3 regions of the Thioalkalivibrio sp. ALE25 genome follow, and region 3 is predicted to be linked to each of the others. Evidence: predicted binding sites of a transcription regulator. Region 3 holds the regulator's gene; each other region holds the start of a gene.
What was found. Region 3 encodes FliA, which starts transcription of late flagellar genes. Its sites were predicted from a motif close to GCTAAAGTTNNNNNNNNNNCNGCCGATA; they were not measured.
Positions count from the first base shown of each region.

Region 1 (4,403 bases), on a different contig from region 3:
CTGCGCTGGACGTCGCGTGCGCTCATCAACCCTCTGGGCGCGGTGCGTGACGCGCAGGCGATCGAGCAGGCGCCGCCCTGGTGGCAGACCTTCCTGCGACTTGTCTTACCGGTCCTGCTGCTCAGCGTGGTGATCAGTCAGGTCCTGTACCAGATCATTCCCACCGGTCTGCCGCCCGAGGCGATGCCCGGGGTGTGGGGGTTTGGCGTCTACAGCGTGCTTGCCATGAGTATCGGTGTGCTGGGCCTGGCGTGGTCCGCGCACTACCTGGCCGAACTCTTCCAGGGGCGCGGGGACCCGGACCGGGCCATGCTGGCGGTCAGTATCGGCCTGCTCCCGGCCTGGGTCGCCAAGGTCGCCGCCGCCTTTCCCTGGCCGTGGGGCAACGGCATCAGCCTGCTGCTGATCCTGTATTCGCTGTGGCTGCTGTACTGGTCGCTGCGTGGCATCCTCGGGCTGCGCCGCGGCAACCGCATCGGCCTGTTCGTGGCCACCGTCTTCTGCGGCGCCTTCATCACCCTCATCTTCGGCTGGGCCCTGATGGACCTGATCCCCGGCGCCACACCCGAGCACCGCATCGGCACCACCTGGCTGATCTGAGCCCCCGTTGTCGGGGCAACACTTGTAGGAGGCCAGCCCTCTGGGCGATCGGGTCGGACATCTGGCATTGATTAAGGAAATCGCCCAGGGGGCTGGGCTCCTACAGGAGCGGGACCGGCGGTGGGGGCTATCGCGTTGCGTGGGTGGTGCGGAGCCAAGGTTGAGTTCCGGGGCCTGTGTACAAAGCCTCTGAAACGCCGAGCAGGTGCTCGTCCTCACGATCCACCAGATCAAACAGCCGCGCGAGCCGCTGCGGTGGCGCCGTGACGGTCACAGGGCGACACCCGTGCAGTCGGCATGCGTATCGATGGGGCGGCGCGCGGTGCCTCGAGGATGCACCACGTTGTCCACGCGGCGTTCGCCCAGACGGCGTTGCAGTGCGACGTACAGTCGAAGTTGCCGGTCCAGCAGTTCATCCGGGGTGCCGTCCGCCTCGATGTAGAGGTCAATGTCGCCACCGCGTGCGGTAGCGTCCACGCGCGAGCCGAATAGCTTCACGTTTGCATCCGGCCCGAATGCACGGGCCACTTCCTCGCGGATAACCGTCTGTTGTTCGTCGCTCAGGCGCATCGCTCAAGTATATCAAGGCCCTGGGTCACATACCCGAACCGTCTCGCCTCCAACCACCACCGTCATCCTGCGAACCCGCCGCGAATCCACCACACCCCTGTCATTGCGAGGAGCGCAGCGACGAAGCAATCGCTCGGAATGAGCAAGTGTGCGGGAATCAAACGGCTTGCCACATGCAGCCGATTGCCACGTCGCCTGCGGCTCCTCGCAATGACGGGATGTGGTCGCTACCCTGGGGTGGCCGGCCCGTGGTCCCCGTTTCCGTAACTTTCTTCCACAGAACCGTCACCCCGGAAACCGCGCAGCGGTTATCTGGGATCTCTGCAGTGCGGGCTGCCCGTCGGTTGGAGTCTGGTCCGGCGTCTGGAGGTCCCGGCTCTCCGCTGCGCTGTGGCCGGGGTGACGGCGGGGTGTTTGGTGTGGATGATGGCGTGGCTGTGGCGGGTTGGAGGGCGCATGCGGTGCGGGCGGCAACGATTTGCCACCCGCGGTGAAAAAAATTTCAACGATGGGCTAAAGGTTCTGTAGGGCAGGTCGTTAAGGGTCCTGAGAGCGGGGATTGGCCCGTTCACCAGAACCGCCCGAGGCGGTGACGAACGACTCTACAGGAGAGCGATCATGTCCCAAGTAATCAACACCAACGTTCTTTCCCTGAACGCGCAGCGCAATCTGGGCAACTCCCAGGGCGCGCTGGCTCAGAGCCTGGAGCGTCTGTCCTCGGGCCTGCGTATCAACAGCGCCAAGGACGACGCGGCCGGCCTGGCCATTTCCGAGCGTTTCACCTCCCAGATCCGCGGCCTGAATCAGGCCGCGCGCAACGCGAATGACGGGATTTCCTTCGCCCAGTCTGCAGAAGGTGCGCTGGGTACGATTGGGGATGCAATGCAGCGAATCCGCGAGCTTGCTGTGCAGGCCGCTAACGACACCAATTCCTCTTCCGATCGTCAGGCACTGAATAACGAGGTTCAGCAACTGGTAGAGGAAATTAACCGGGTTGCGAACTCCACTGAGTTCAACGGGGAAAACATCCTTAATGGCGAGCTGGAAGACTTGGTCTTCCAGGTGGGCGCCAACCAGAACCAGACCATTTCGGTCGACGGTGTAGATGCGCGCGGCTCCCAGTTGGGTACTGCTAGCCTTGGTGGGGAGAGTCTCCTTCTGTCTGACCTGCCAGACGACGACGGGGACTTGGATCTAACCGATATTGTCATTAATGAACGCACCATCAATCTTGGTTCAGCGGAAGACCTTGATGATGTCGTTACGGCGATCAATGCTGCGACTGATGATACTGGCGTATCCGCAGCACGCGCCGAGGAAGTTGTACAGACGATTGGCGCAATCGATTCCACCGGTGGCGCGACTGTAACGATCAATGAAGTTGATATTACGATCGCTGATGGCGCTACTGACGAGGAAATACTGGATGCGATTAATGCCGAAAGCGCACAAACCAACGTTACGGCATCGTTTGATGGCGACGGCGAATTGGTCCTTACCGGGAGTGGTGATGATATCGCGGTTGATGTGGACGGTGGGACTGACTTCAGCTTTGGAGATCTCGGCAATGACGGAGAGGAAACTTATCTTCGTGCAATTGAATTGAGTGCTTCTCCGGCGGACGGTATCGATGTTGGTGGCACTAATGCGGAAGTCTTGGCTCTGGATGGCGACGTGAATGTGAATACCCTCGATGGTGTCAGCGTGGCGAGCCGCGAAGATGCCACCGAAACGATCGGTACGATTGACGCGGCCCTCCAGCAGATTAGCGGTCTGCGTTCGGAGCTGGGTGCGGTGCAAATCCGATTCGAGAACACCATCGCCAACCTTGAGATCTCCTCGGAGAACCTCTCGGCCGCCCGTTCGCGCATTATGGATGCCGACTTTGCATCCGAGACGGCGGAGCTGACCCGCGCCCAGGTGCTGCAGCAGGCGGGTACCTCGGTGCTGTCGCAGGCCAACGCCGTTCCGCAGAACGTGCTGGCCCTGCTGCAGTAAGCTCGATCACTCGGGCTTCTGGTTGAGGGTGGATGGCGCGAGCGCCATCCACCCCTTCTGAAGAGGACAGCGATATGAGTGATGGAATTGGCAATATCACATCACCGTTGGTTGCAGTGAACCCGCGCGGGGGGGAGGGGGCCAAGGTCCCGGGTCCCGGTGCGGGTTTTGTTCGTGGCGAGGGGCGGCCGGAGGCCGTTGCGCGTACGGGCATTAGCACGGAATCTTCGGCTCGTGGCTCCACCGGACCGGCGATCGAGGCCATGGATATGGACGAGGTCAATCAGGTGGTCGAGTCGATCAATTCCTACCTGCAATCCACCAAGCGGGCGCTGGAGTTCAGTGTGGACGACAGTAGTGGCCGAACGGTGATCACGGTGATGGACGGAGAACGCGAAGAGGTGATCCGCCAGATCCCGCCGGAGGCCGTTCTGGCCCTGGTGGAGCAGTTCCAGACCGAGCAGGAGCTCGGCGGGACGGGGCTGGCGGACAAGGCCTGAGGGCTTCGTAGACCTGCAAGCGTGATGTTGAGTTAAGCCGGGCCCGGCAGCGGGTCCGGCTTTTTTCGTTGTGCCCGCATCAGCCAGCCGCAGATCCACGGTCCGCTGGCACCTTTGCTGTCATTCGTGCCGCGGCCCCTTTGGCGTCATCCCGGCCGTATCGAAGTGGAGAGCCGGGATCTCCGGCGCCGGAATGCCCCCGACGGCTGTGCCACCTTCGGCGGTGGAGATCCCGGATAACCGCTGCGCCGTTGCCGGGATGAGGGAGGGGGGAAGCTCGTTGCAGGTTCGAGTGGTGGATGGGTGCCAGATTCTGGAGATTGAGTAGTGTGCTGAGTTATGTGCAGAAGCTGGCAGGAGGTGAGCGGCCATGGTATTCGGGTTGGTTAGCGACCACCGGAACCCCTCAAGGAGGGCGAGACCATGACCACTCACAAGAGCCAGGCTACTGCGGATCGCACGTCACTGCGAGCGTTATTGGGGACAGACGAGGAACTGATGCGCACGCTGGTGCGCGAGGCGGTCCAGCAGGTTCTGGAAGCCGAGATGAGCGACCAGCTCCAGGCGGCACCGGGCGAGCGCACCGAGGGCCGCCTGGGTTACCGGGCCGGGTACTACCCGCGCACCCTGATCACGCGCGTGGGCAAGCTGGAGTTGAGGGTCCCCCGGGACCGCAACGGCCAGTTCTCCACCAGCCTGTTCGAGCGCTATCAGCGCTCGGAGAAGGCGCTGGTC
Region 1 is NZ_KB897932.1:171-4,573, reverse strand. It holds gene C996_RS0108075 (YIP1 family protein) at 1-600, shown strand, start outside; gene C996_RS0108070 (hypothetical protein) at 871-1,170, opposite strand; gene C996_RS14835 (flagellin) at 1,789-3,168, shown strand; gene C996_RS0108060 (flagellar protein FlaG) at 3,432-3,668, shown strand; partial or broken gene C996_RS0108055 (IS256 family transposase) at 4,092-4,403, shown strand, end outside.
Region 1: a site for FliA is predicted at 1,683-1,710, ahead of C996_RS14835 (flagellin). Genes of this name have one in related genera too.

Region 2 (12,874 bases), on a different contig from region 3:
CGCGATCTCACCATCAACGCGATGGCCGAGGACACCGACGGCCGCCTGATCGACCCCTATGGCGGACGGGACGATCTGGAAGCCCGATGGCTGCGCCACGTTTCCCCGGCCTTTGCCGAAGATCCGGTACGTCTGCTGCGGGTGGCCCGGTTCGCCGCCCAGCTCGCGCCCTGGGGCTTCCAGGTGGCCCCCGACACGCTGACCCTGATGCGCGAGCTCGTCACCTCCGGCGAGGTCGACGCTTTGGTCCCCGAGCGCGTCTGGGCAGAATGCGAGAAGGCCCTGAAGAGCCCCGCACCGCGGCGCTTCCTCGAGGTACTGCGCGAGGCCGGGGCACTCGCCATCCTGTTCCCGGAGATCGAGCGGCTGTTCGGCGTACCCCAGCCCGAGCGCTACCATCCGGAGATCGACACCGGCGTGCATACGCTGATGGTCCTGGACCAGGCGACCCGCCTGTCCGACTCCCCGGAGGTGCGCTTCGCCGCACTGGTGCACGACCTCGGCAAGGGCACGACCGACCCCGACATCCTCCCCCGCCACCACGGCCACGAAGAGCGCGGCGTGGACCTGATCCGCGCCCTGGCCGAACGCCTGCGCATCCCCAATCGCTACCGCGACCTCGCGGTGCGCGTGGCGCGCTACCACGGCCTGGTCCATCGCGTGTTCGAACTGCGCCCGAAGACCGTAATGAAGCTGGTGGACGGACTGGACGCCCTGCGCCGCCCGGAGAACGTCGAGCCCTTCCTGCTCGCAGTGGAGGCGGATTTCCGCGGGCGCACCGGCTGGGAAGACAAGCCCTACCCGCAGGCCGATGCCGTACGCCGCGCGGTGGCCGCCGCGCAGGCCGTGCAACCGCAGGCCCTGATGGCCGAGGGCTACAAGGGCAAGGCCCTGGGCGAGGCATTGCAGCGCGAACGCATCCGCGCGATTGCGGAGGTCCTCGAGGAACACCCCGACGCGTAGGAGCCTGCTTGCAGGCGAAGCCCCTGCCCGCGTCCGACTTTGGCAGGGGCATTCGCCTGCAAGCAGGCTCCCACGGGGGCTCGGCCCCGTAGGAGGCCAGCCCTCTGGCCGATGGGATGTTGACCAGACCCCATCGGCCAGAGGGCTGGCCTCCTACTTGCCTGTTTCGGCGCGTGAACGTACTCTTTCGCGGCTGTTTAGCGTACAGAGGAAACCGCGATGGATTTCGCCAAGGCCCGGATCAACATGGTCGAGCAGCAGGTTCGCCCCTGGGACGTGCTCGATACGCGCGTGCTGGACGTGATGGAAACCCTGCCGCGTGAACGCTTCATGCCCGAGCCCTATCAGGCCCTGGCATATGCGGATTCCGAGATCCCGCTGGGGCACGGCGAAAACACCCTGCCGCCGGTGGTGGTCGGCCGGCTGCTGCAGGCCGTGTCGCCGCAGCCCACCGAGACGGTACTGGAGATCGGCACCGGTTCCGGTTACGTGACCGCCTGCCTGGCCCACCTCGCGGCCCGGGTCGACAGCATCGAGCGGATCGACGATCTGCGTCTCGCGGCGCGTAACCGCCTGACGGATCTGGGTCTCGATAACGCCCACCTGCGCACCGCCACGGTGACCCGTGACTGGACCCCGCCGCGCCCGCGTTACGACGCGATCATCCTCACTGGCGGCATGACCGAATACGACGACTTCCTCGAGCCCTACCTGACGCTCGGCGGCCGGCTATTCGTGGTCACTGGCGATGGCCCGATCATGGAGGCCCAGCTGATCACCCGGACCACCGAAGACGACTGCCGCCACGAGGGCCTGTTCGAGACCCGCGTGAAGCCGCTGGTCGGCTTCGAACCGAAGCCCGCGTTCGAATTCTGAGCCGGTCGCCTGCGCCCCGGCACGGGGCGCGCGCCGGAGGCCCCATGCCGGAACATGCTCTGATAGGATAGGCGTTTCCTAATATCCTCCGGAGTCGCGTCCATGAACCGTCTGCCGTCGCTTCTCGCCGCCGCCGGGCTGGCCCTGGTGATCTCGGCCCCCGCCACCGCCTCCAGCCTGATGGAGGTCTACGAGCGCGCGGCCGCGGAAGACGCCGAACTGCGCACCGCCGAGGCGGAGTACCGCAGCGTGCTGGAGAACCGGCCGCTCGCGCGCTCTGCCCTGCTGCCGCAGATCTCCGGGCAGGCCGAGGCCGGCGCGTTCTACCGCGACGGCCGCAATGAACCGAGCATTGATGGGCGCGAGACCAGCTTCGGCGTCAATCTGGCCCAAAGCCTCTACGACCGCCGCAACTACATCGAGCTGGCGCAGGTGGATCTCGAGATCGCCCGCGCCGAGGCCGAACTGGATGCCGCCCGCCAGGACCTGATCCTGCGCGTGGCCCAGGCCTACTTCGACGTGCTCATCGCACAGGAAACCCTGGCCTTCCGCGAGGCCGAGGTCGAGGCGATCGAGCGCCAGCTGGAACAGACCCAGCGCCGCTTCGATGTCGGCCTGGTCGCCCGTACCGACGTCACCGAAGCCCAGGCCCAGCGCGACATCGCCGAGGCCGAGCGCATCGCCGCCGCGAACCAGCTGGACCTGACCCGGGAGCAGCTCGCGGTGATCACCAACACCTACTGGGACGAGCTGGACATGCTGCGCGACGAGGCCGAGCTGACCCCGCCAGACCCGGCCGATCCGCAGGCCTGGGTGGACATCGCGCTTGCCAACAACCTGGAACTGGCCGCCCAGCGCCTGAGCACGGAAACCGCCCGCGAACAGATCCAGCGCCAGCGCGCCGAGGGCCTGCCGCGGCTCAACCTGAACGCCTCGGTGCGCGAGAACCGCTACCACGGCCTGGATGTACCAGCTGATGCCAGAGGCGCCTTCTTCGAGGGCACCGACGCCCAGGTCGGCGTGCAACTGGAGATCCCGCTCTACACCGGCGGGCGCGTCAGCGCCCTGACCCGCCAGGCCCGCGAGGACTTCCAGGCCGCGCAGGAAGGCCAGTCGCTGGTGGAGCGCCGCACCACCCAGGACACCCGCAGCGCCTACCTGTCGGTGATCTCCAACAACTCGCGGGTGCGCGCGCTGGAGCAGGCGCTGGTTTCGACCCAGTCCGCATTCGAGGCGGCCGAGGCCGGCTTCGAGGTCGGCACCCGCACCCAGGTGGATGTCCTGCTCGCCCTGCGCGAGGTCTTCCGCGCCGAGCGCGACTACGCCGAGGCCCGCTACGGCTTCCTCGGCGAATCGCTGCGCCTGCAGCGCGCCGCCGGTCGCCTGAGCGTGGCCGACCTCGAGGCCATCGACGACCTGCTGGAGTAATGCCCACCTCCGCCACGCATAACCCACGGGCCCGCTGCGAGCGGGCACGCTCGCGCCTGGTCCTGATCGACCTGCAGGAACGCCTGCTGGCCGCGATGCCCGAGGCGGCCCGTGCCGAGGTCGAGCGCAATGCCGCGCGCCTGATCGAGGCGGCGCGCAAGCTCGGCATCCCGATCGAGGTTTCGCGCCAGTATCCCAAAGGCCTCGGCGAGGTCACCGCCCCCCTGCAGCAGGCGCTGGACGGCAAGGGCGCGGTCACCGACAAGACGGCCTTCTCCTGCTGCGCCGAACCCGACCTGCACACCCGCCTGACCCGCGGCGACCAGATCATCCTGACCGGCGCGGAGACCCACATCTGCGTGACCCAGACGGCACTGGAACTGCTGGAGGCGGGCGTGACCGTGTTCGTGGTCGAGGACGGAGTCTGCTCGCGCGATACCGGGCGCAAGCGCAACGGACTGGAGCGCCTGCGCGCCGCCGGCGCCATCATCACCAATCACGAATCGGTGCTGTTCGAATGGCTGCGCGACGCGGCCGATCCGCAGTTCCGCGAACTGAGCCAGTTGATCCGCTAATCACGAACCGGGAGACACGCAGGGATGCGCATGCTTGGAAACATTTTGCTGGGCTTGTGGTTGATCCTGTTCGGCCTGCGCGGTCTGCTGGGGCTGCAGTTCCAGTACGACCACTACGTCATCAGTGGCCTGGCGGTGATCGCCGGTATCCTGTTCATCCTGCGTCGATAAAACCAACATCATGCGCCTGACCCCCGACGAGTACCGCAATCAGGACCACCGCCGCATCACCCTGCTGGGGATGTCCGGTGTCGGCAAGACACGCCTGTCCAACATGCTGCGGCGCGAGGACTGGTTCCACTACTCCGGCGACTACCGGATCGGCACGCGCTACCTGAGCGAACCGATCCTGGACAACATCAAGGCCCAGGCGATGGCGGTGCCATTCCTGCGCGATCTGCTGCGCTCGGACTCGATCCAGATCATCAACAACATCACGGTGGACAACCTGCACCCGGTGGCGAGCTTCCTCGGCAAGCTCGGCAACCCGGAGCTGGGCGGGCTGCCGCTGACCGAGTTCAAGCGCCGCCAGACCCTGCACCACGAGGCCGAGGTGCAGGCCATGCTCGACGTGCCCGACTTCATCAGCAAGTCCCAGACGCTGTTCGGCTATCCGCACTTCGTCAACGATGCCGGCGGCTCGGTCTGCGAGCTGGACAGCCCCGGCGTGCTGGAGACCCTCGCGGAGCACACGCTGATCCTCTACATCAAGGCGACCGACGAGGACGAGCGCCAGCTGATCGAGCGCGCCGAGAGCGATCCCAAGCCGCTGTACTACCGCGAGGCCTTCCTCGACCAGCAGCTGGCCGAATACATGCGCGACGAGGGGCTGGACTACGTCGCCCAGATCGACCCCGACGCGTTTGTGCGCTGGGTCTTCTCGCGGCTGTTCCGTGCCCGCCTGCCACGTTACGAGGCGATCGCCGAGAGTCACGGCTACACCATCAGCACCACGGAACTGGCGCGGGTGCGCAACGCGGCCGACTTCGACGACCTGGTCTGCATGGCCCTGGAGCGGGAGGCGCGTCTGTAATGCCACTTGTCGCCTACTCCGACCTGCCCACCTTTGCCCGCCTGAAAAGCGAGGGCGAGACCGTACTGCCCAGCGACTTCGCCCAGCAGCAGGAGATCCGCGCCCTGCATATCGGGCTGCTGAACATGATGCCGGACGCCGCCCTCGCGGCCACCGAGCGCCAGTTCTTTCGCCTGATCGGCGAGAGCAACCAGATCGCGCAGTTCTATATCCACCCGTTCACCCTGCCGCAACTCAAGCGCGGGCCGAAGGGGCGCGACCACGTCAAGCAGTACTACGAATCCTTCGAGGACCTGAAGAAGGAGGGCCTCGACGCGCTGATCATCACCGGCGCCAACGTGACCCAGCCGGACCTGGCCCTGGAACCCTTCTGGGAACCGCTGGCCGAGGTGGTCGACTGGGCCTGGGAGAACGTAACCTCCACGCTGTGCTCCTGCCTGGCGACCCACGCCGTGCTGCAGGCGCGCTACGGCGAGCACCGCCGGCACATGGGCGAGAAGCTGTGGGGCGTATTCCCGCATCGCGTGGTGGACCGCGGGCATCCGCTGGTCACTGGCGTGAACACCCGTTTCGACGTGCCGCACTCGCGCTACAACGATGTCTCGCGCGAACAGTTCGAGCGTCACGGCCTGCGCGTGCTGGTGGAGAGTGACCAGTCCGGGATCCATCTGGGGGCCTCGCCCGACGGCTTTCGCATGGTCTTCTTCCAGGGCCACCCGGAATACGACTCGATCAGCCTGCTCAAGGAATACAAACGCGAGGTGGTGCGCTACATCCAGGGCGAACGCGACGCCTACCCGCCGCTGCCAGAGAACTATCTGATGCCGCAGGCCGCCGCTATCCTCGACGAGCACCGCGAGCACGTGGAGGCCGCCCTGGAACACTGCACCGAGATCCCGGCCCTGCCCGAGGCGCTGTTGCTGGACCGCCTCGACAACACCTGGCACGACACCGCGCTGGCGGTGATCAATAACTGGCTGGGCAACGTCTATCAGCTGACCAACCTCGACCGGCGCAAGCCGTTCCGCGACAGCGTCGACCCGAGCGACCCGCTGGCCGGGCGCCGGTAGCGCGTCGCACCCGCCCCTGTCATTGCGAGGTGCCGCAGGCACCGTGGCAATCTGCCTTCCGGCACCACCGGATCCCGCCGCCCTGCCAGCATCTGGAGGTTGCCACGTCGCCTTCGGCTCCTCGCAATGACGGGACAACGCAACGGAAAGACCTCATGACCGTCAACGACCTGGACAAGCTTCCGCGCCCGATTATCGGACTGTACGAAACCATTGCCGGCGACGAGGACGCGCGCGTCTGCAAGGACATCCCCGAAAACGCCTGCCGCGCCCAGCCGGTCAATTTCTTTGTCCACCTGGTTGCCAACACCCTGAGCAAGATTGGCGACGAGCTCGCTTCGGCCCGGCTGGTGCTGGCCTGGCTGCTCGGCGCCCTGGGCGCCCCGGCTGCCTTCGCCGGCTTCCTGGTGCCGATCCGCGAATCCGGCTCGCTGCTACCGCAACTGTTCGTTGCCGCCTCCATTCGCCGCCGGGCGATCCGCAAGGGCTTCTGGGTGCTGGGCAGTGTCCTGTCCGGCCTGGCCGTCGCCGGCATGGCTGTCGTCGCCCTGACCCTGGAGGGCGCCGCCGCCGGCTGGGCCATCCTCGGGCTCCTGATCGTCTTTGCCCTGTCGCGGGGGATCAACTCGGTGGCTTCCAAGGATGTGCTCGGCAAGACCATCGCCAAGCACCAGCGCGGAACCGTGATGGGTTATGCCGCCTCCCTCGCCGGCTTCTTCACCCTGGGCCTGGGTATCTACCTGACGCTGGCGAACCTCGAAGAGGCCGGCATCGGGGTCTTCGTCGCCCTGCTGGCCGCCTCGGCCGGGGCCTGGTGGGTGGCCGCCGCGACCTTTACCCGGCTGCGCGAGGACCCGGGCTCCACCGAGGGCGGCGGCAACGCGGTGACCGAGGCCATCCGCTCCATGCGCCTGCTGTTGACCGACCGCGCCTTTGGCCACTTCGTGCTGACCCGCGCCCTGCTGATGAGCACCGCGCTGGCCCTGCCCTTCTACGTCCTTCTCGCGGAGGACGCCACCGCCGGCGATCTCGGAACCCTGGGGCTGCTGATCCTGGCCAGCGGCCTGGCCTCGGCGGTCAGCGCCCCGGTCTGGGGGCGCCTGTCCGACCGCTCGGCGCGCTGGGTGCTGATCCTGTCTGGCCTTCTGGCCGCCGGGCTTGGCATTGCGGTCGCGGTGGGCGTCTGGTTCGTGCCGGTGGATACCGACCACGCACTGGTCCCCGGCGGCTGGCTCTATGCGGCGTTGTTCTTCCTGCTCGGGGTCAGTCATGCCGGTGTGCGCCTGGGGCGCAAGACGTATCTGGTGGATATGGCCACGCAGGAGACCCGGGCCGCGTTCACCGCGGTCAGCAACACGGTCATTGGTGCCCTGCTGCTGGTCGGCGGGCTGTTCGGGCTGCTGGCGCAGCTGGCGGGCACCGAGGTGGCGATCTTCGTCCTCGCGCTGATGAGTCTGGCCGGCGCCGCCAGCGCCTGGCTCATGGGCGAGGCCTGACACGCGCCCCTCTCTCGCCCTCGCCCCCAGCGAGACAGGCTTTGCGCTCTCGGTTTTACGTGCCTCCGTCCGGCCGCCTGCCTCGTGGTGGCTGGTCCTGGTTCGGCCTCGGGTGTTCACGGTGCCTTCGGTCCACATACTGCCCGGCGCTGACTCGCCAGCGCGCCGCGAGGTCCTTTCTTGCTTGCCCAAGAAAGGACCCAAAGAAGGGCACCCGGATTTCGCCCGGGAACCTTGCTCCAGGGGCCTCGGGCCGGCGGCGCTGAACTCGCTACGCTGCGCTTCGCTCAGACATCCAGCGCCCCGAATTTATAGAAAACGGGCCGGCCCGAGAACCCTTCCGCAAGGGGCTCCATACGGGAGGCGAAGGTCAAAACCGAACGCATCCCCATGTTTGCGCCTAACCATAGGCAACGCCGCTCGAAAGCCCCTGGCGCCCGCCCTGCGGGCGCGGCACGCAACGGCCGAGGGCCGAGCGTGCCCAAGATGTCCGAAAAGTTAGCCATCCTCCCCTGGCACGACCGTCGGGACGGCTGTTGTCTTGACCTTGAATCCCCCATTGTCGTCGCGCCGAGTGGAGAGGGTTTTCGCGGGGAAAAAGGCGCTGGATGTCTGAGCGGAGCCGAAGGCGCAGCGAGTTCAGCGCCGCCCGCGAAAACCCTCGGAGCGAGGGAAACCCCGGCCCGCACAGCGGGCCGGGGTCGCGGCAGTCGGGCGTGTTTCTTGGGTACTTCTTTGCACGAGCAAAGAAGCCCGTTTTTGATCAACAACGGGCGCGGCGCGCTGGCGAGTCAGCGCCGGGCAGTATGCGGACCGGAGCCACCGTAAACACCAGAGGACGAACCAGGCCTAGCCAAAAATCGGCAGGCGACCGGCCGGAGCCACCGTAAACACCGAACGACGAACCAGGGCCAGCCACATCATGGCACGCGGCCGGACGCAACCACCCGCACGCCCCAGCACGCCAAGGTGATAGGCTTGGCGCCCGCTACAACACTCGCTCGCGACCGGAACTCGAATGGCACTGCTCACCCTGCGCAACATCCACCTGGCCTACGGCATGGCCGCCCTGCTCGACGGCATCAACCTGAGCCTGGAACCCGGCGAGCGCGTCGCCATCGCCGGGCGCAACGGAGAGGGCAAATCCACCCTGCTCAAGGTGCTCAACGGCGAGGCGCAGGCGGATTCGGGCGAGATCACCTGCCAGGACGGCCTCACCACCGCCTACCTGACCCAGGAGTTGCCCCCGGGCATTGAAGGGACGGTGTTCGATGTCGTGGCCGAGGGCCTGGGCGAGGCCGGGCGCCTGCTGGAGCGCTTCCACCACCTGAGCCAGGCCGCGGCCGGCGGCGACATGGGTGCCCTGGAGAAGATGGGGCCAGTGCAGTCGCAGCTCGACGCCATCGATGGCTGGAGCCTGCAGAACCGGGTGGAGACCACCATCTCCCGCCTGAGCCTGGACCCCGAGGCGGAGTTCGCCGCGCTGTCCGGCGGACTCAAGCGCCGGGTCTGGCTGGCACGCGAGCTGGTGCAGCGCCCGCAGCTGCTGCTGCTCGACGAACCGACCAACCATCTCGACGTGGCCGCGATCCGCTGGCTGGAAGAGTTCCTGCTCGAGAGCGGCCTGACCGTGGTCTTCATCAGCCATGACCGCCAGTTCATGGAGAGTGTAGCCACCCGCATCCTGGAGCTGGACCGCGGGCAGCTGTATGAACATCCGCCGTCGATCGAGGAATTCCGCCGCCGTCAGGCCGAACGCCTGGAGACCGAGGCCACCCAGCGCGCGGAGTTCGACCGCAAGCTGGCGCAGGAGGAGGCCTGGGTGCGCCAGGGCATCAAGGCACGGCGTACCCGCAACGAGGGGCGCGTGCGGGCACTGCAGGCCCTGCGCAAGAAGCGCGCCGAGCGCCGCGAACGCAGCGGCCAGGTCAAGATGAAGCTGAGCCCGGAACAGCGTTCGGGCCGGCTGGTGATCGAGGCGGAACACGCCGATTTCGGCTACGAAAAACCCATCGTCAGGGACGTGAACCTGCTGCTGCAACGCGGCGATGCCCTGGGCATCGTCGGACCCAACGGCGCGGGCAAGACGACCCTGCTGCGCGGCCTGCTCGGACAGATGGAGCCGCTGGCCGGTCACGTGAAGCTGGGCACCCAGCTGGAGATCGCGTACTTCGACCAGGCGCGCGCGCACCTCGACGAGGACACCACGGTGCAGGACGCGGTCGGCGAGGGGCGCGACCGGGTGATGGTCAATGGCGAGAGCCGGCACATTTTGTCCTACCTGGAAGACTTCCTGTTCCCGCCATCACGTTCCCGCCAGCCGGTGTCGGCGCTGTCCGGGGGCGAGCGCAATCGCCTGCTGCTGGCCAAGCTGTTCCTGCGCCCGGCAAATCTGCTGGTGCTCGACGAACCCACCAACGACCTCGATGTGGAGACCCTGGAGCTGCTGGAACAGCTCCTGATCGAGTACACCGGGACGGTGATCGTGGTCAGCCACGACCGCTCGTTTCTGGACAATGTCGCGACCTCGACCCTGGTCCTGCCGGGCGACGGATCGGTGGAAGAGTTCGTGGGTGGCTGGTCCGACCTGCCCGAACGTGTCACGCGGCGGCTGCTGGAGGGCGAAACCGCGGCCGCCGCCCGCCCCGGCGCCCCGGAGCCGCGGGCCGAGCCCGCTCCCGAACCATCGCCGCAGACATCGGAAAACGCTACGGCGACCCCGCGCAAGCTGTCCTACAAGGATGCGCGCGAACTGGAGGCCCTCCCGGCCCGGATCGAGGCCCTGGAAACCGAGCAACAGGAACTGACCACGGCGATGACCGATCCCGAGGCCCTGCGCGACGGCGAACGTATGCGCGACCTGCAGGCGCGGCTCGAGACCGTGGAGGCCGAGCTGGCCCACTGCTTCGAGCGCTGGGAGCAGCTGGAATCCGGTTGAGCGTCGGCGCGTCTACACTCGGGTTTCCGGCCACCCCTCAACTCTGCCGGGGGTCTGCCGTAACAGGGGTTGAATAGCCACCTTTCGGGTCCGCGCTCTCCGAGACCGCGGCCGGTTCGCGAAGCGCCCGGGACAGGGCGCGCTGAAGGAGTCATCGCATGCTGGACAAACTCTCCATTCGGGGGCTGCTGATTGCCGGGTTCGGCCTGGTCGTCGCCATCCTGATCATCAACTCCCTGCTGGCACTGCGCGCGATGAGCACGGGCAGTCAGGGGGTCGAGCAGCTCACGCAGGCTGACTACCCGGCCGTCGCCCGGGTCAACGATGTCGAGCAGCTGCTGCAGGAGAGCGCGGCGTTTCTCGGCTTCTACCTGATGAGCGAGGAGCAGTCGCATCGCGATGCATGGCAAAACGCGATGCGCGAGCTCGATGCGGCCACGCGGGCCCTGAACGAGAATCCGGTCATCGCGGCCGACGAGGAACTCGCCGCCAGCGCGACCGAGGTACGCCGCCTGGTGGATCAGTTCGCCAGCTTCGAGGACCGCCTGATCGAGGTGGCGGAGAACGCGGCCGAGAACATGCCGGCCCTGGGAATCGCCAACGCCCGGGCCAACCCGGCCAGCCGCGAGATGACCCAGCAGACCAACATGATGATCGACGCCGAGATGGCCCTGCCGCGCTTCCAGCGTTCCTGGGACCGTCTCGACACCCTGCATGAGCTGCGCATGTCGGTGGTCCAGGTCACCTCCAATCTGCGCGGGTTCATCGCCTTCCGCGATGACGCCTTCCGCGAGAACGTGCGTCTGTTCTCCACCCGCACCAACGACATCACCGCGCAGCTGATGGACCAGTTCGACGATCTCGACTTCGAACAGCAGATCGCGCTGGAAGACTTCCAGGGGGCCCTGGATACCCAGAACACCGCGCTGGACGACCTGATCGAGATCCACGGCAGCGAACAGGCCCTGCAGGATGCCTACCTGATTCGGACCGAGATCGGCCCGCTGCTGGTCGAGGCCCGCGATCATCTGCAAGGACTCAGCGAGCGCATCACTGCCCGCGCCGAACGCAGCGCCGCCGCCCTGACCGCCGACATGCGCGCCACCCAGACGACCCAGGGCATCCTGGCCCTGATCGGCGTGATCCTCGGGCTGGCCGGCGCGGTGTTCATCATCCTGGTCGTGCGGCGCGCGCTGGCCCACTCCACCGCGGCGCTCGAGGAGATCGCCGACGGCGATGGCGATCTGAGCCGCCGTCTGGACGAGAACGGGCTGATCGAGACCGCGCAACTGGGCCGCGCCTTCAACCGCTTCACCGACAAGATCGCCCAGGCCATCGGCCACGCACGCGGCAGCACCGAGACACTCAACCGCGCCACCGAGAACCTGAACCAGGAGGCCTACGAGGCCCGCGAGGCGGTCTCGCGCCAGCGCGACGAGACCGAGCGTGTCGCCACCGCGATCAACGAGCTGCAAAGCAGCGCCGAGGAGATCGCGCGCAACACCGACGCGACCTCCCAGGCCGGCCAGGAGGCCGGGGATGCAGTGAACAACGGCTCCGAGGTCATGGAGAAGAACATTGAGTCCATGGCCTCGCTGCTCGGCACCGTCGAGCAGGCCGCCGGGACCGTCTCCAAGCTGGGCGAGGACTCCAAGCAGATCGGGACCATCCTCGAGGTGATCCGCGGGGTCGCCGAGCAGACCAACCTGCTGGCCCTGAACGCGGCCATCGAGGCCGCCCGCGCCGGCGAACATGGTCGCGGCTTCGCGGTGGTCGCCGACGAGGTCCGCAAGCTGGCGACCCGCACGCAGGAATCCACCGACGAGATCGAGTCCATGATCTCGCGCCTGCAGACCGCCACCACCAGTGCCGTCAAGGCCATGGAACAGGGTCAGGAAGAGGCCGAGTCGACCATGGAGCATACCGCCGAGGTCAACGGCGCCCTGCAGCAGATCCGGCAGTCGGTCACCACCATCGTGGAGATGACCGAGCAGATCGCGGTCGCTTCGCGCCAGCAGAGCACGGTGGTCGAGGATATCAACCGCAATATCGTGCAGATCTCCGACGAGGCGGATCAGTCGGCCAACACCGCCGACCGGGTCAGCGCCGCCTCCGACGAACTCAAGCAGGTGGAAAAGGAGATCCAGCAGGCCCTGGCGCAGTTCCGGCTCTGACCCGGTCTACGGGCTACGTACCTCCAGCCAGGTCCGGGCGGCGCGGCGCAGCCTGCGGGTGACGCCGCGCCGCCCGGACACCCCGAGCTCGCGGGCCAGGCGTGCCCAGTCGATAGGCGCGGCCAGGCTCGCCGCCAGCAGGCGGCCTTCCGGATCGGCCGGCGGGGCTGCTTCCAGCTGCCGCAACAGGGCCGGCAACGCCCATTCCAGCGGCCGCGCGCGGTACGCAAAGGCTCGAACCTCCGCGAGATCGGTGGCCGGGTCGGCCTCCGCCAACGGCCGGGCCGTTTCCTCCAGGACCGCACTCACCATGGCCGCGGC
Region 2 is NZ_KB897930.1:121,904-134,777, reverse strand. It holds gene C996_RS0106690 (multifunctional CCA addition/repair protein) at 1-963, shown strand, start outside; gene C996_RS0106685 (protein-L-isoaspartate O-methyltransferase) at 1,183-1,839, shown strand; gene C996_RS0106680 (TolC family outer membrane protein) at 1,942-3,267, shown strand; gene C996_RS0106675 (isochorismatase family protein) at 3,267-3,842, shown strand; gene C996_RS14655 (hypothetical protein) at 3,873-4,013, shown strand; gene C996_RS0106665 (hypothetical protein) at 4,024-4,875, shown strand; gene C996_RS0106660 (homoserine O-succinyltransferase) at 4,875-5,945, shown strand; gene C996_RS0106655 (MFS transporter) at 6,101-7,441, shown strand; gene C996_RS14770 (hypothetical protein) at 7,729-7,947, opposite strand; gene C996_RS0106650 (ATP-binding cassette domain-containing protein) at 8,460-10,379, shown strand; gene C996_RS0106645 (methyl-accepting chemotaxis protein) at 10,538-12,553, shown strand; gene C996_RS0106640 (GNAT family N-acetyltransferase) at 12,560-12,874, opposite strand, start outside.
Region 2: a site for FliA is predicted at 10,415-10,442, ahead of C996_RS0106645 (methyl-accepting chemotaxis protein). Genes of this name have one in related genera too.

Region 3 (12,874 bases):
CGGGTCCCGTGGATCGCCCGGCAGGCCAGGGCGAAGCGGGAGCCGGCCAGGAACACGACCTGGCGGGCGGTATCCGGCTCGTATTCGCGGTCCTCCGGCGTCACCACCGCGGCCAGGTCGATCAGCTGCACCCGGCCCTGTTTGGTATCGGCCAGCCCAAGGTACCAGACGGAGTGATTCGGGGTCGGTCGCACCTCCAGGCTATCCAGCGGGGCCACACCGCCCAGCGCGTGGAGCGGCGCCAGTAGCGTCAGGTTGCCGGCCTCGATCACCAGGGCGGAGAACGACTCCTCGGGGCGCGGGTAGTCCCGCTCCGCCGGATCGTCGGGCGGTGCGGGCGGTGTCGCGGCAGGCGCTACCTCCGGCTCCCCAACCGACGTCGAAGTGTCGACCTCCGGAACGGCTTCCGCCACCGGCGCGGGCGGCTCCAGCAGATCCTGACGCAACAGCGTCCGCACCGGTTCCGGTTCGTCGAGCAGGCTGCCGAAATAGTCGTCCAGCGCGTCCGGTTCCGCCTTCAGGGCCAGGTTGTCGACTGTGGATCGCTTCATCCGCGCCGCCTCCGTTCATGGGGTTCGGACAGCTGTCCGCCGATCGCCTCCAGCAGGTCCGAGTATGCGAGCACGCCGCGTGCATCGGGGATCATGAAGCAAAGCGGCTGACCGGCGCTGGAGGCATCCCGAAACTTCGTGTCCACCGGGATCACCCCGGGCCACACGTCGTCCCCGTACAGCCGGCGCAGCTCGGCCAGGGCCTCGTGCGCGGCGCGCGTGCGGCGATCGAAAAGCGTGGGGATGATCCGGTACTGCAGCTCGGCCTTGCGCGACTTCTGTACCATTTTCAGGGTATTGATCATCCGTTCAAGCCCCTTCAGGGCGAGGAATTCCGTCTGTACGGGCACCAGCAGCTCGTCGCAGGCCGCCAGCGCATTCACCATCAGCACACCCAGCATCGGCGGGCAATCCAGCAGCACGTAGTCATACTGGTCGGAGACCTTCTCCAGCGCGTGCCTCAGCACCAGGCCCATGCCGCTGCGCGTCCCGAGCTGGCGGTCCAGAGTGGCCAGGGCGGTGCTCGCGGTCAGCAGATCCAGCCCCGGGAAGCGGGTCTCGCGGATCAACCCGTTGGGATCCGGGTCGGCCCCTTCGGCGCACTGGCTGAACAGTTCGTATACCCCGCGCGTGGCGGTTTCCGGATCGTGGCCGAAATAGGCCGTCAGCGAACCATGCGGATCCACATCCACCAGCAGCACACGCTGCTCCGGACCGGAGAGCAGGCCGCCCAGCGTTACGGTGGTCGTGGTCTTGCCCACCCCGCCCTTCTGGTTTGCCACCGCCCAGACCTTCATGGTGTGTCTCCATCCGTCGGGAGCGGCGCGGGCGGAAGATCCTCGCGCAGGCGCTCCGGTTCCTGCGCCCCCTCGGCGCGTGGCCGCGCCCCGGGCAAGACCACGATGGACACGCGCCGATTCTCGGCACGGCCCTCCGCCGTTTCGTTGCTGGCCACCGGTCGGTGTTCGCCATACCCCAGGGCCACCAGATTCTCCGGGTCCACCCCGGTCTCCTCGAACACGCTGACGACCGCCGCGGCGCGTCCCGACGAGAGCTCCCAGTTGGAAGGATAGACCGCCGTCTGGATGGGGACGTTGTCGGTGTGCCCCTCCACGTGGACGCGCGACACCCGCGGGGCCAGGATGCCCCCCACTTCCTGCAACAACGCCTCGGCCTCCGGGTTCAGCGTCGCCGACCCGGACGGGAACAGCAGGCGGCTGGTGATCTCGATCTCCAGCCAGTAGGCCTCCCGGGTCACGCGAAGGTCGCCCTGGTCGATCCACTGCGCCATGGCCTGTTCGATCTCGCGGGCGGTCTCCGCCAGTTCGTCGAGAAAGGCCTGCATGCCGGCGTCGTCGGGGCTGTCGTCCAGCATCCCGCTCAGGGCCATGTCGATGGGCTGCGGACCGTCCTCCACCAGCCCCGGCTGGACCTCGATCGGCACCAGTGCGCGCAGATCCTGCGGGGAGCGGTCGCGTGCCACGGTGGGATCCCCCACCTGAATGGGCTCCGCCTGCATCGGCGCCCGGAAGGCATCCACCAGGGACTCCGACAGCACGCGATACTTGCCATCATCCACCGACGAGATCGCGTACATCACGACGAAGAACGCAAGCAGCAGCGTGACCAGGTCCCCGTAAGGAATGGCCCATGCTTCGTGATTCTGATGTTCCTCCGCCCGCTTGCGTCGCGCCATGGTGACCTCACTCGTGGATGAAGCCACTCAGCTTGCTTTCGATATTCCGCGGGTTCTCGCCCTCGGCGATCGCGATCAGACCTTCCATCAGCATTTGCTGGTGTTGCGAGCGGTTCTGAATAATCGACTTTAACTTGTTGGCCAGCGGAAGGAACAGCAGGTTGGCCGAGGCGATCCCGTAGATGGTCGCCACGAAGGCCGCCGCGATCCCCGCCCCCAGCTTGCTCGGATCCGCCAGGTTCTGCATCACCGCCATCAGGCCCATGACTGCCCCCACGATACCCAGGGTCGGCGCATAGATGCCCATGCTCTCGAACACCTTCGCACCCTGCATGTCGAAGTGCTCGCGGTTGTCGAGGTCGGCCTCGAGGATCTGGCGGATGGTCTGCGGCTCGCTGCCGTCGACCAGCAGTTGCAGCCCCTTGCGGGCGAAGCCGTCGCTCTCCTCGTCGGCCAGGGTCTCCAGCCCGAGCAGGCCTTCCTTGCGCGCCACATGCGACCATTCCACGATCTGCTCGACCATGGCCCGGTTGTCGATCTTCGGCGGCTTGAAGGCCCACGGCAGGATCCGCATCCCGTGCATGAACACCGTCAGGCGCGCCTGCACCAGGGTCGCCCCCAGCGTCCCCAGCACCACGATCACGAACGCCGCAGCATTCCACAGTGCGCCCAGGCCGCTGCCCTTGGCAATGCTGCCTCCAAGCACGGCCACCAGCCCCAGCGTCACCCCGATGAGGCTCAGGATATCCATGTCAGCAGAACCCCTTGACCAGCGCGGGACCGATCTCGGGCAGCGGATAGACGTGATCGGACAAACCGGCCTCTGCCACCGCCGCCGGCATCCCGTAGACCACGCAGGTCGCCGCGTCCTGCGACCAGACCTGCGCCCCGGCCCCTTTCAGCGCCCGCGCACCCTCGCGCCCGTCCGCACCCATCCCGGTCAGCACGACCGCAAGGACCTGTCCGCGCAGCGCATCCACGGCGGAGCTGAATGCGGCGTCCACGCTTGGCTTGTAGATCGTGCCCAGCGGGCTCTCCGCGATGCGCACATGGGTCTGGCTGCCCCGTTCCAGGGTCAGCTGCATGCCCCCGGGGGCCAGCAGGGCCACGCCTGGCTTCAGGGCATCGCCGTCCTTCGCCTGGCGCACCTCGATGTTGCACATCGCGTTCAGCCGGTCGGCAAAGGCCGGCGTGAAGCTGGCCGGCATGTGCTGGACCAGCACAATCGGCAACGGGAAACTGGCTGGTAGCGGTTTCAGCACCTCCTGCAGGGCGACCGGCCCCCCCGTGGAAGTCCCGATCAGGACCGCCCGCAGTTGCCGCAGGGGTGTTGGCGGCCGGGTGCGCGCGACCGGCGGCTGTTGCTTGGCAGCGTCTGCGGCCTGACGGTCGGCCTCTTCCCGCCGCGCGGTCGGCCGCGACTCGCGGGCCGGTGTGCTGGTGCCCGGCGCGCTGGCCGAGCGCGCGCGGCTGCGCGACAGCGAACGCACCCGGCGGCGCAGCAGCATGCGGGCGCTGTCCTCGTCGCCCGCCATGTCGCTGAACCGCTTGGGGAGGAAGTCCACCGCCCCGGCCTCCAGCGCATCCAGGGTGGCCTGGGCGCCTTCGGTGGTCAGGCTGGAGAACATCAGGATCGGCCGCGGACTCTCGGCCATGATCTTGCGTACCGCGGTGATGCCGTCCATGACTGGCATCTCGATATCCATGGTCACGACATCGGGGTCGAGCTCGCGCACCTTTGCGATCGCCTGCTCGCCGTTCTCGGCCGAGCCGACCACCTCGATGCCCGAGTCGGAATCCAGAATCTCCGCAATGCGTCGACGAAAGAACCCGGAGTCGTCGACGACCAGAACCCTGATCGGCATCCTCAGCCCTCGCTCGTGCGCGATGCGCGGCGGGGACGGCCGGACATCTGCAGTTGCCGCATCAGGATGGTCACCAGATCCGAGACATCCAGGATCAACGCGATCCCGCCATCCCCGGTAATCGTGGCACCCGCCAGGCCCTTCACGCCCTGCAGATTCTGCCCAAGGGGCTTGATGACCACCTCTTCCTGACCGACGAGATCATCCACCACCAGACCTACCTTGCGATCGGCGGTATGCACCACGACCACATGGGCGTCCTTGCGCGGCTCGGGCTCGTGGCCCGGCTTCAGCCAGCGCTTGAGGTAGTGAATCGGCAGTGCCTGCTTGCGCACGATGATGACCTCCTGGTCATCCACGTAATGCGTCTTCGTGAGGTCCAGATCCAGGATCTCGGACACCGACGCCAGCGGGATGGCGAAGCGCCGGCCGTCCAGGATCACCATCAGCGCGGGCAGGATCGCCAGCGTCAGGGGCAGCTTGACCCGCAGCGTGGTGCCCACGCCCACCTCGGAGTCGATTTCGATGGTGCCGTTGAGCTGCGAGATCTTGGTCTTGACCACGTCCATCCCGACCCCGCGGCCGGAGACGTCGGAGATCTCGGTCTTGGTCGAGAAGCCGGCCATGAAGATCACGTTGAAGGCCTCGCGATCGGTCATGCGCTCGGCCATGGCCGGTTCCATCAGGCCTTTCTCCACGGCCTTGCGCCGCAGGGCCTGCGGGTCCATGCCGCCGCCGTCGTCCTTGATCAGCAGCGCGATGTGATCGCCTTCCTGGGCGGCCCCCAGCACTACGGTCCCCTTGCGCGGCTTGCCCGCCGCCTCGCGTACCTCGGGGGTCTCGATGCCGTGGTCCACGGCATTCCGGACCAGGTGCACCAGCGGATCCGACAGGGCCTCGACCAGGTTCTTGTCGAGGTCGGTGTCCTCGCCGAAGATCTCCAGCTCGATCTCCTTGCCCAGATTGCGGGAGAGATCGCGGATCACGCGCGGGAAGCGGTTGAAGACCTTCTTCACCGGCTGCATGCGGGTCTTCATCACCGAGGTCTGCAGATCCGAGGTCACCAGGGCCAGGGAGCTGATCGCCTTGCCCAGCTCGTCATCGACATGCTGCGAGCGCAGCATGCTCAGCCGGTTGCGTACCAGAACCAGTTCGCCCACCAGGTTCATGATCTCGTCCAGGCGCTCGGTATCGACGCGCACGGAGGTCTCGCCCTGCGGGGCCGCGCGTCCACCCCCCTCGGCACCTCCGCCTCCAGCACGCACGCCGCCGCCTCCGCCCTGGCCTCCCGCGGGGGTATCGGCGGGTGCGGCGGCCTTCTCCGGTTCGGCGGGTTCGGGCGAGGCCGGCGAGGCTTCCGCAGGTTCTTCGTCCGCGGGGCTGGGGACCGCCCCGGTAGCGGCCGGCCCGGCGCCCTTGGCCTGCAACTCGTCCAGCAGGTTCTCGAATTCGTCGTCGGTGATCAGGTCGCCGGAGCTACCCTCACCCTCCGCAGCCGGTTCTTCTCCGGCCGCATCGCCCGCGGTGGAGCCCGTCTCCACGGGCTTCGGCGGCTGATCGCCGTGCAGGCTGTCGAGCAGGGCCTCGAATTCGTCGTCGGTGATCTCGTCACCGGCACCGACCATCGCTTCGCCATCCGCCGCCGGTTCCGCATCCGTATCCGCTTGCGGTTCGGGCTCTGGCTCCGGCTCGGGTTCCGGGGGCGGCGGCGCGGCGGGCTCCGCCGCCACGTCCTCGTTGTTCGCCATGCGCCGGAGGTTTTCCACCAGGTCGGCCTCGGCGGGCGTGGGATCCACGCCGGAGCGCAGGTCCCCGAACATCACGTTCAGGGTATCCAGCACCCGCAGCATGGTGTCCATCAGGTGACTGTCCGCCCGCCGCTCACCGTTACGCAGCAGGTTGAAGACGTCCTCCGCGTGATGGCACACGGTCACCAGGGGATCCAGGCTCAGGAAGCCGGCCCCGCCCTTGATGGTATGGAAGCTACGAAAGACCGCATTCAGCAGATCCCGGTCATCCGGATTCTGTTCCAGGTCGATGAGTTGCTCGTTGAGCCCCTCCAGCAGTTCCCCGGCCTCGATCAGGAAGTCCTGAAGGATTTCGTCATTGGGGTCGATGGCCATTCAGTCTCTCCGGTCGCGTGGCGCCATTCGCATGAGGGGAACTGCCTAGAAGCCCAGGCTCGATAGCAGATCGTCCACCTCGTCCTGTCCTTGAACGACATCCGCGGCGGAATCTTGAGTCTTGGGCACGCTGGGACCGTGACCCTTGCGGTCCGCCTCGCGATCCTCCTCGCGTTGTTCAAGCGACGCCTCGGCCGCCTCGACCTGCTCCATGCGCCCACTGGAGAGCCGGATCAGGGACACCAGGTTCTCTTCCAGGTCGGTCACCAGCTGGATCACGCGGCGAATCACCTGGCCGGTAATATCCTGATAGCTCTGTGCCATCAGCACCTCGGAGAGCAGCCGGCGCAGCTCCTCGGTGTCTTCCCCCGCCTGCGCGAAGAACGTGTCGAGCTCGCGGGCAAAGTCCCGGAACTCCTCCACCGAGAGCTGGCGGTTGCGAAAGCGCGTCCACTTCGCCGTCAGGTCGGCCGCCTGCTGACTGAACGACTCCGCGATCGGCAGGCTCGACTCGATGGCATTCATGGTGTCGTGGGCCGCCTGTTCGGTCATCGTGACCACGTAATTCAGGCGTTCCTTTGCGTCCGGGATCTCCGCCTGGGTCAGTTCGACCAGACGCGAATCGCCGCGGAAGCTTTGCAGGGCCTCGTGAAGATCACGGGTCAGCTTGCCCAGCTCGTCGAAGAGTTCGCGGTCATAGGGGCGCGCCAGATCCTGCACCAGCGCCCGGGCGCCCGTGTCGTCGCCCGCCTCCAGCGTCTTGACCAACTGCCGCGCAAGCTCCAGCTGATCGTCGCGTGGTGGGTGTTCCTGTTCAGTCATGAGAAGCCTCTTGCGGGTACGGCGCGGAAGGTTTCGGACGACGCCCGCGGCGGTCGGTGCCACGGGCGTCGGGCATATCGGTCACAGGCCCATGATTATCCCTGTGCTTCAATGCGTTCGAAGATCTTGTCGATCTTCTCCTTCAGCGTCTCGGCGGTGAACGGCTTGACCACGTAGCCGTTCACGCCCGCCTCGGCCGCCTCGACGATCTGGTCGCGCTTGGCCTCCGCCGTTACCATCAGCACCGGCATGGACTTGAGGTTCGGGTCGGCGCGCACGGCCTTCAGCAAGTCGATCCCCGGCATGTTGGGCATGTTCCAGTCGGTGATCAGAAAGTCGAAATCCCCGTTCTGCAGCATCGGCAGCGCGGTGCTGCCGTCGTCGGCTTCCTGGGTATTGTTGAAGCCAAGATCACGCAACAGGTTCTTGATAATGCGCCGCATCGTGGAAAAGTCGTCCACGATGAGAATCTTCATTCCCTTGTCCACACGTCACTCCGGGATTCGTAGGGTGGGTTTTAGAATAACTGCAAAGCCGTACCGTCTTCGAGCCACGAACCCAGGCGGGCGCGCAGTCGAATGGTGGCCTGACTTCGGATCTGGCTGACGCGCGACTCGGTCACGCCCAGCACGGCGCCGATCTCGCGCAGGTTGAGCTCTTCGATGTAGTAGAGCGACAGCACCAGCCGCTCGCGTTCGGGGAGGTCGCCGAGGGCTTCGGCCAGTTCCTGACGGAACTCACCGGCCTCGAGGGTGCGGGCCGGCGACACCTCCTGCCCTTCGATCACGCGATCGGCCCCGTCGTCACCCCCGCCGAGGTCGTCCAGGGCGAACAGGTGGGCCCCGGCGTGATCCTGCAGCATCTCGTAGTACTGGTCGATCGGCACGTCCAGCTCGGCGGCGACCTCGCTGCCACGCGCCGCCCGCCCCTCGCGCGCCTCGACGGTCTGGATCGCGGCGGCAATACGCCGACTGTTGCGGTGCACCGAACGCGGTGTCCAGTCACTGCGGCGCAGCTCGTCGATCATCGCGCCACGGATGCGGATCCCGGCGTAGGTGGCAAAGGTCGCGCCCTGGCCGCCCTCGAACTGGCGCGCCGCCTCGAGCAGCCCGATCATGCCCGCCTGAATCAGGTCATCCACCTGCACCGAGGCGGGGAGCCGCGCCATCAGGTGATGGGCGATGCGGTGGACCAGCTCGACGTGATCGGCAATCAGCTCCTCGTGCCCGCCGCTGGCCGCGGAGGCCGCCTGATAGCCGGAAAGTCGATTACGCGTCGTCATCATGCGCTCTGCAGCATCCGTTCCACGAAAAACCCGACGCCACCTTGGTCACCGCCGCCCACCGGCCAGCGGTCCACGGTCCGTGCCAGTTCGGCAAAGGCCTTCCCCGCCGGGCTCCCGGGGTACTGCTGTACCACTGGCGCGCGTTTCTGCACCGCCTTGCGCAGGTGATCATCCATCGGAATATAGCCGGCCAGGTCGAGCACCACCTCCGGCAGGTAGTTGCCGCAGACGGTATTGAGTTTCTGCATCAGTCGCTCGGCGCCTTCGCGGCCGTCGACCATGTTCGTCACCATGCGGAAGCGACGCAGGCCATGATCGCGGTGCAGGACCTTGATCAGGGCATAAGCGTCGGTAATCGAGGCGGGCTCGTCGCAGACCACCACCAGGGTCTCCTGGACCGCGCGGCAAAACGACGTCACGGATTCCTGCAGGCCGGCCGCGGTGTCCACGATCAGCACATCCAGGGGTTTGCGATAGGCGCTGAAGGCATGGATCAGACCGGCATGCTCGGCCGGCGTCAGGTTGGCCATCGCCGCGATCCCGGAAGCCGACGGCACCACCTTCACCCCGTCCGGTCCCTGGACGAGCACATCTTCCAGGCTCTCCACATCACCGGTCACCAGGTCGTGCAGCGTGCGCTCGGGACGCATCCCCAGCAGCAGGTCCACGTTGGCCAGGCCCAGATCGGCGTCGAACAGCATGACCTCGCGCCCGAGCCGGGCTAGGCCCACCGACAGGTTCACCGATACGTTGGTCTTGCCCACCCCGCCCTTGCCCGAGGCAACCGCGATGACCTTCAACGGCTTGTTAGTGCGTGGCATAGCGCCCCTTCCCGACCGGTTGAATCAGTTCCAGCGTGGCGGGCTCCGCCGCCCGTGCCGGACGTGCCTGGGCGCGCGCGCGCCGCGGCGGTTCCATCTCCGCCAGGCGCTCGGCCGCCCAGGTCTCGCGGGCATTGGCCGCTGCCCCGGGTTCATCGGCGGCATCCTCCAGGGCCAGTCGGGTCAGATACCCGGTATCGACCCGGTGAAAGTCCTCGGCAATACGCTGGCCATCGCTGACGAACCCCAGCCCCAGGTGCTGATCGAGCAGTACGGACAGGACCTCGCCCAGCTCCTCGGCCTCGTCCAGCTTGGTCAGCACCAGCGCCGAGGGCTCCGCCTTGCGAAATGCCTCCAGCACCCGCCGCAACGCGCTCCCCTGGGTCGTCGCCGACACCACCAGCCAGCTCTCGGCCCGGATGTCCGGCGGCAGGTGCGCGAACAGGGATTCGTCCTCCACTGCCCGCGGGGCCTGTCCCGCCGTATCCACCAGGATCAGGTGCCCATCCTCCACGCGGCGCGCCAGTTCGCGCAACTCTCTCGCGTTCTGCAGCACCCGCACCGAGATCCCCGCCATCTGGGCGAAGGCCTGCAACTGGCGCGTGGCCCCGATGCGCTGGCTGTCCAGGGTGACCAGCGTAACCGAATCCGGGCCCATGCGGCGGATCTGGCGCAGCGCGATGCGGGCCAGCGTGGTGGTCTTGCCAACGCCGGTGGGCCCGACCAGCGCCAGCAGGCCGCCCTCGTCCAGGATGTCCGGCCGGTGGGTGGCAATCGCGCCCGACAACCGCGCCCGCAGGCGTTCCCAGGCCTGTTCCGGCGAGCTGTCATCGAGAATGCTTCCGGCCAGGCTGCGCGCCAGGGCGTCGCTGAACCCGCGGTCGATCAGGCGCGCCTTGCATTCCGCCGCCAGCGGGTGGCGGGCCGCCCAGCGCGCCTCTTCGCTCTCCGCATACTGGCGCGTCATCAGGCTGCGCAGGTCGCGCAGCTCCTGCCGCATGGCGGTCAGCTCCGGGTCGGCCGGCCACGACGCTGCGGCCTGACCGGCGCCGCGCTCGCGGGCCGGCCGGGCGGTTGTGCTCGCTTCGCGGCTCGTCGCGGGCGCGTCCTGCGCGGCTACCGGCTCCGACGCGGCGCCGTCCTCCAGCGCCGCGACCACCTCCAGCCAGCCGTCGACCCGGCGACTGGACAGGATGACCGCGTCCTCGCCCTGCTGCTCGCGCACCTGGCGCATCGCATCACGCATGTCCCGGGCCCGATATCGTCTGACGTTCATGCTTTTTCTCCTGCGCCGCTCGCGCGGCGGAACCCTTCATCGTGTCGTTCAGGCGGACTGCTTCTGCGACTCTTCCTGGCCGACGGTGGCAACCACCCGGATCCGGCGATTGTCCGGAATCTCGGTGAAGGCCAGCACGGTCAGACTGCGGACCGCGCCGCGCAGCCACCCGGCGATCCAGGAGCGGATCTCCGGTGCCACCACCAGGACCGCCGGCTGTCCGGCCGTCTCCTGGCGGCGGGCCGCATCGGCCACCGAGCGCTGCAGCCGCTCCGCCAGCCCGGGCTCCAGTCCAACCGTGCCGCCCGAGCTCCCCTGCAGGGACTTATGCAAGAGCTGTTCCAACGACGGATCCAGCGCGATCAGGGGCAGCTCGTCCTCCGGCCCCACCAGGTCCTGCACGATCGAGCGCGCCAGGGCCACCCGCACCGCCGCGGTCAAAGTGCCGGGATCCTGACTCTTGACCCCCTCGTCTGCCAGGGTTTCGGCGATCGTGCGCAGGTCGCGGATCGAGACCTGCTCGGCCAGCAGGTTCTGCAGCACCTTCAGCACGATGGACAGGGACAGCGTCTTGGGCACCAGGTTTTCCACCAGCTTCGGCGAATGGCGCGCCAGCTGGTCGAGCAGGTGCTGCGCCTCCTCGTGGCCGATCAGGCGATGCGCGTTCTCGCGGAACACCTGTGACAGATGGGTCGCGATCACCGTGGCGCAGTCGACCACGGTATAGCCGGCACCCTGGGCCTGGTCGCGGTCCGCCGGGTCGATCCACAGCGCATCCAGATTGAACGTCGGGTCCTTGGTCGGCGTGCCCGGCACCGTCCCGAACACCTCGCCCGGATTGATCGCCAGTTCGCGCTCGGGGAAGACCTCGGCCTCGGCCACGGTCACGCCCAGCAGGCTGATGCGGTAGGCATTCGGGCTCAGTTCGAGGTTGTCGCGGATATGCACCGGCTGCAGCAGGAATCCCAGCTCCTGCGAGAGCTTGCGCCGCACGCCCTTGATCCGGCCCATCAGCTGGCCGTCCTGGGTGCGATCCACCAGCGGGATCAGGCGATAGCCCACCTCCAGCGACACCAGATCCACCGGCGGCACGTCTTCCCAGGTCAGGTCGCGATCCTCGGACCGGGCCCCGCCCTCGTCCTCCTGCGGGATGCGCTCCACCTCCACCTCGGCCTCGCGGGCCTGGCGCTTGAGCAGGTATGCCCCGCCGAAGATCAGCGCGGCCAGGCCCAGGAACACGGCATTGGGCATGCCCGGCACGATCCCCAGTGCGGCGATCACACCCCCGGCCACGTACAGCACGCGCGGGTTGGAGAACATCTGGCCGAAGACCTGCTGCCCCATGTCCTGGCTGCTGGTCACGCGGGTCACGATGATCGCGGTCGCGGAGGACAGCACCAGCGACGGGATCTGCGCAACCAGACCATCGCCGATGGTCAGCAGCACGTAGTTGGTCGCGGCATCGCCGATCGTCATGCCGTGCTGGACGGCCCCGATGGTCAGGCCGCCGATGATGTTCACGAACAGGATCAGGATGCCGGCGATCGCGTCACCGCGAACAAACTTGGAGGCCCCGTCCATGGAGCCATAGAAGTCCGCCTCGCTGGCGATCTCCTCGCGGCGCTTGCGTGCCTCTTCCTGGGTCAGGATGCCGGCGTTCAGGTCGGCGTCGATCGCCATCTGCTTGCCGGGCATGGAATCCAGGGTGAAGCGGGCGCTGACCTCGGAGACTCGCCCCGCGCCCTTGGTCACCACCACGAAGTTGATGATGATCAGGATGGCGAACACCACCAGGCCGACGGTGTAGTTGCCGCCCACCACGAAGTCGCCGAAGGCCTGGATCACCTTGCCCGCCGCGTCGGTCCCGGTGTGGCCTTCCAGCAGGATCACCCGCGTAGACGCGATGTTCAGCGCCAGGCGCAGCAGCGTTGCCACCAGCAGTACGGTCGGGAAGACGGCGAATTCCAGCGGCCGCGGTGTATACACCGCAACCATGATCACCACCAGCGACAGCGCGATATTGAAGGTGAACAGCACGTCCAGCGCCAGCGGCGGCAGCGGCAGCACCATCATCGACAGCATGGCGATCAGCAGGATCGGCGCGCCCAGCCCCCACTTGCCGACGTTCCCGAGGCGGTCGAAGAAGGCCATCAGCGATCCCTCCGCTTGCCGCGCTGCTTGTCGGGATCGAGATAATCCTCCGGCACTGGCAGGTCATCCGGCATCTGCGCGTCGGCGTCGGCCCGCTTGAGCTGGTAGACGTAGGCCAGGATGCGTGCGACGGCGACGAACAGGCCGTTGGGGATCTCCTGGTTCAAGTCCGTGGTGAAATAGATCGCGCGGGCGACGCGCGGCGCCTCGACGCGGACGATCGCGTGTTCCTCGGCGACCGCACGGATCGAGGCCGCGACCTCGTCGGCGCCCTTGGCCACTAC
Region 3 is NZ_KB897928.1:98,309-111,182, reverse strand. It holds gene C996_RS0104535 (chemotaxis protein CheW) at 1-551, opposite strand, end outside; gene C996_RS0104530 (ParA family protein) at 548-1,348, opposite strand; gene motD (flagellar motor protein MotD) at 1,345-2,247, opposite strand; gene C996_RS0104520 (flagellar motor protein) at 2,255-2,998, opposite strand; gene C996_RS0104515 (chemotaxis response regulator protein-glutamate methylesterase) at 3,000-4,112, opposite strand; gene C996_RS0104510 (chemotaxis protein CheA) at 4,115-6,235, opposite strand; gene C996_RS0104505 (protein phosphatase CheZ) at 6,281-7,057, opposite strand; gene cheY (chemotaxis response regulator CheY) at 7,153-7,533, opposite strand; gene C996_RS0104495 (RNA polymerase sigma factor FliA) at 7,575-8,342, opposite strand; gene C996_RS0104490 (MinD/ParA family protein) at 8,339-9,163, opposite strand; partial or broken gene flhF (flagellar biosynthesis protein FlhF) at 9,332-10,439, opposite strand; gene flhA (flagellar biosynthesis protein FlhA) at 10,488-12,590, opposite strand; gene flhB (flagellar biosynthesis protein FlhB) at 12,590-12,874, opposite strand, start outside.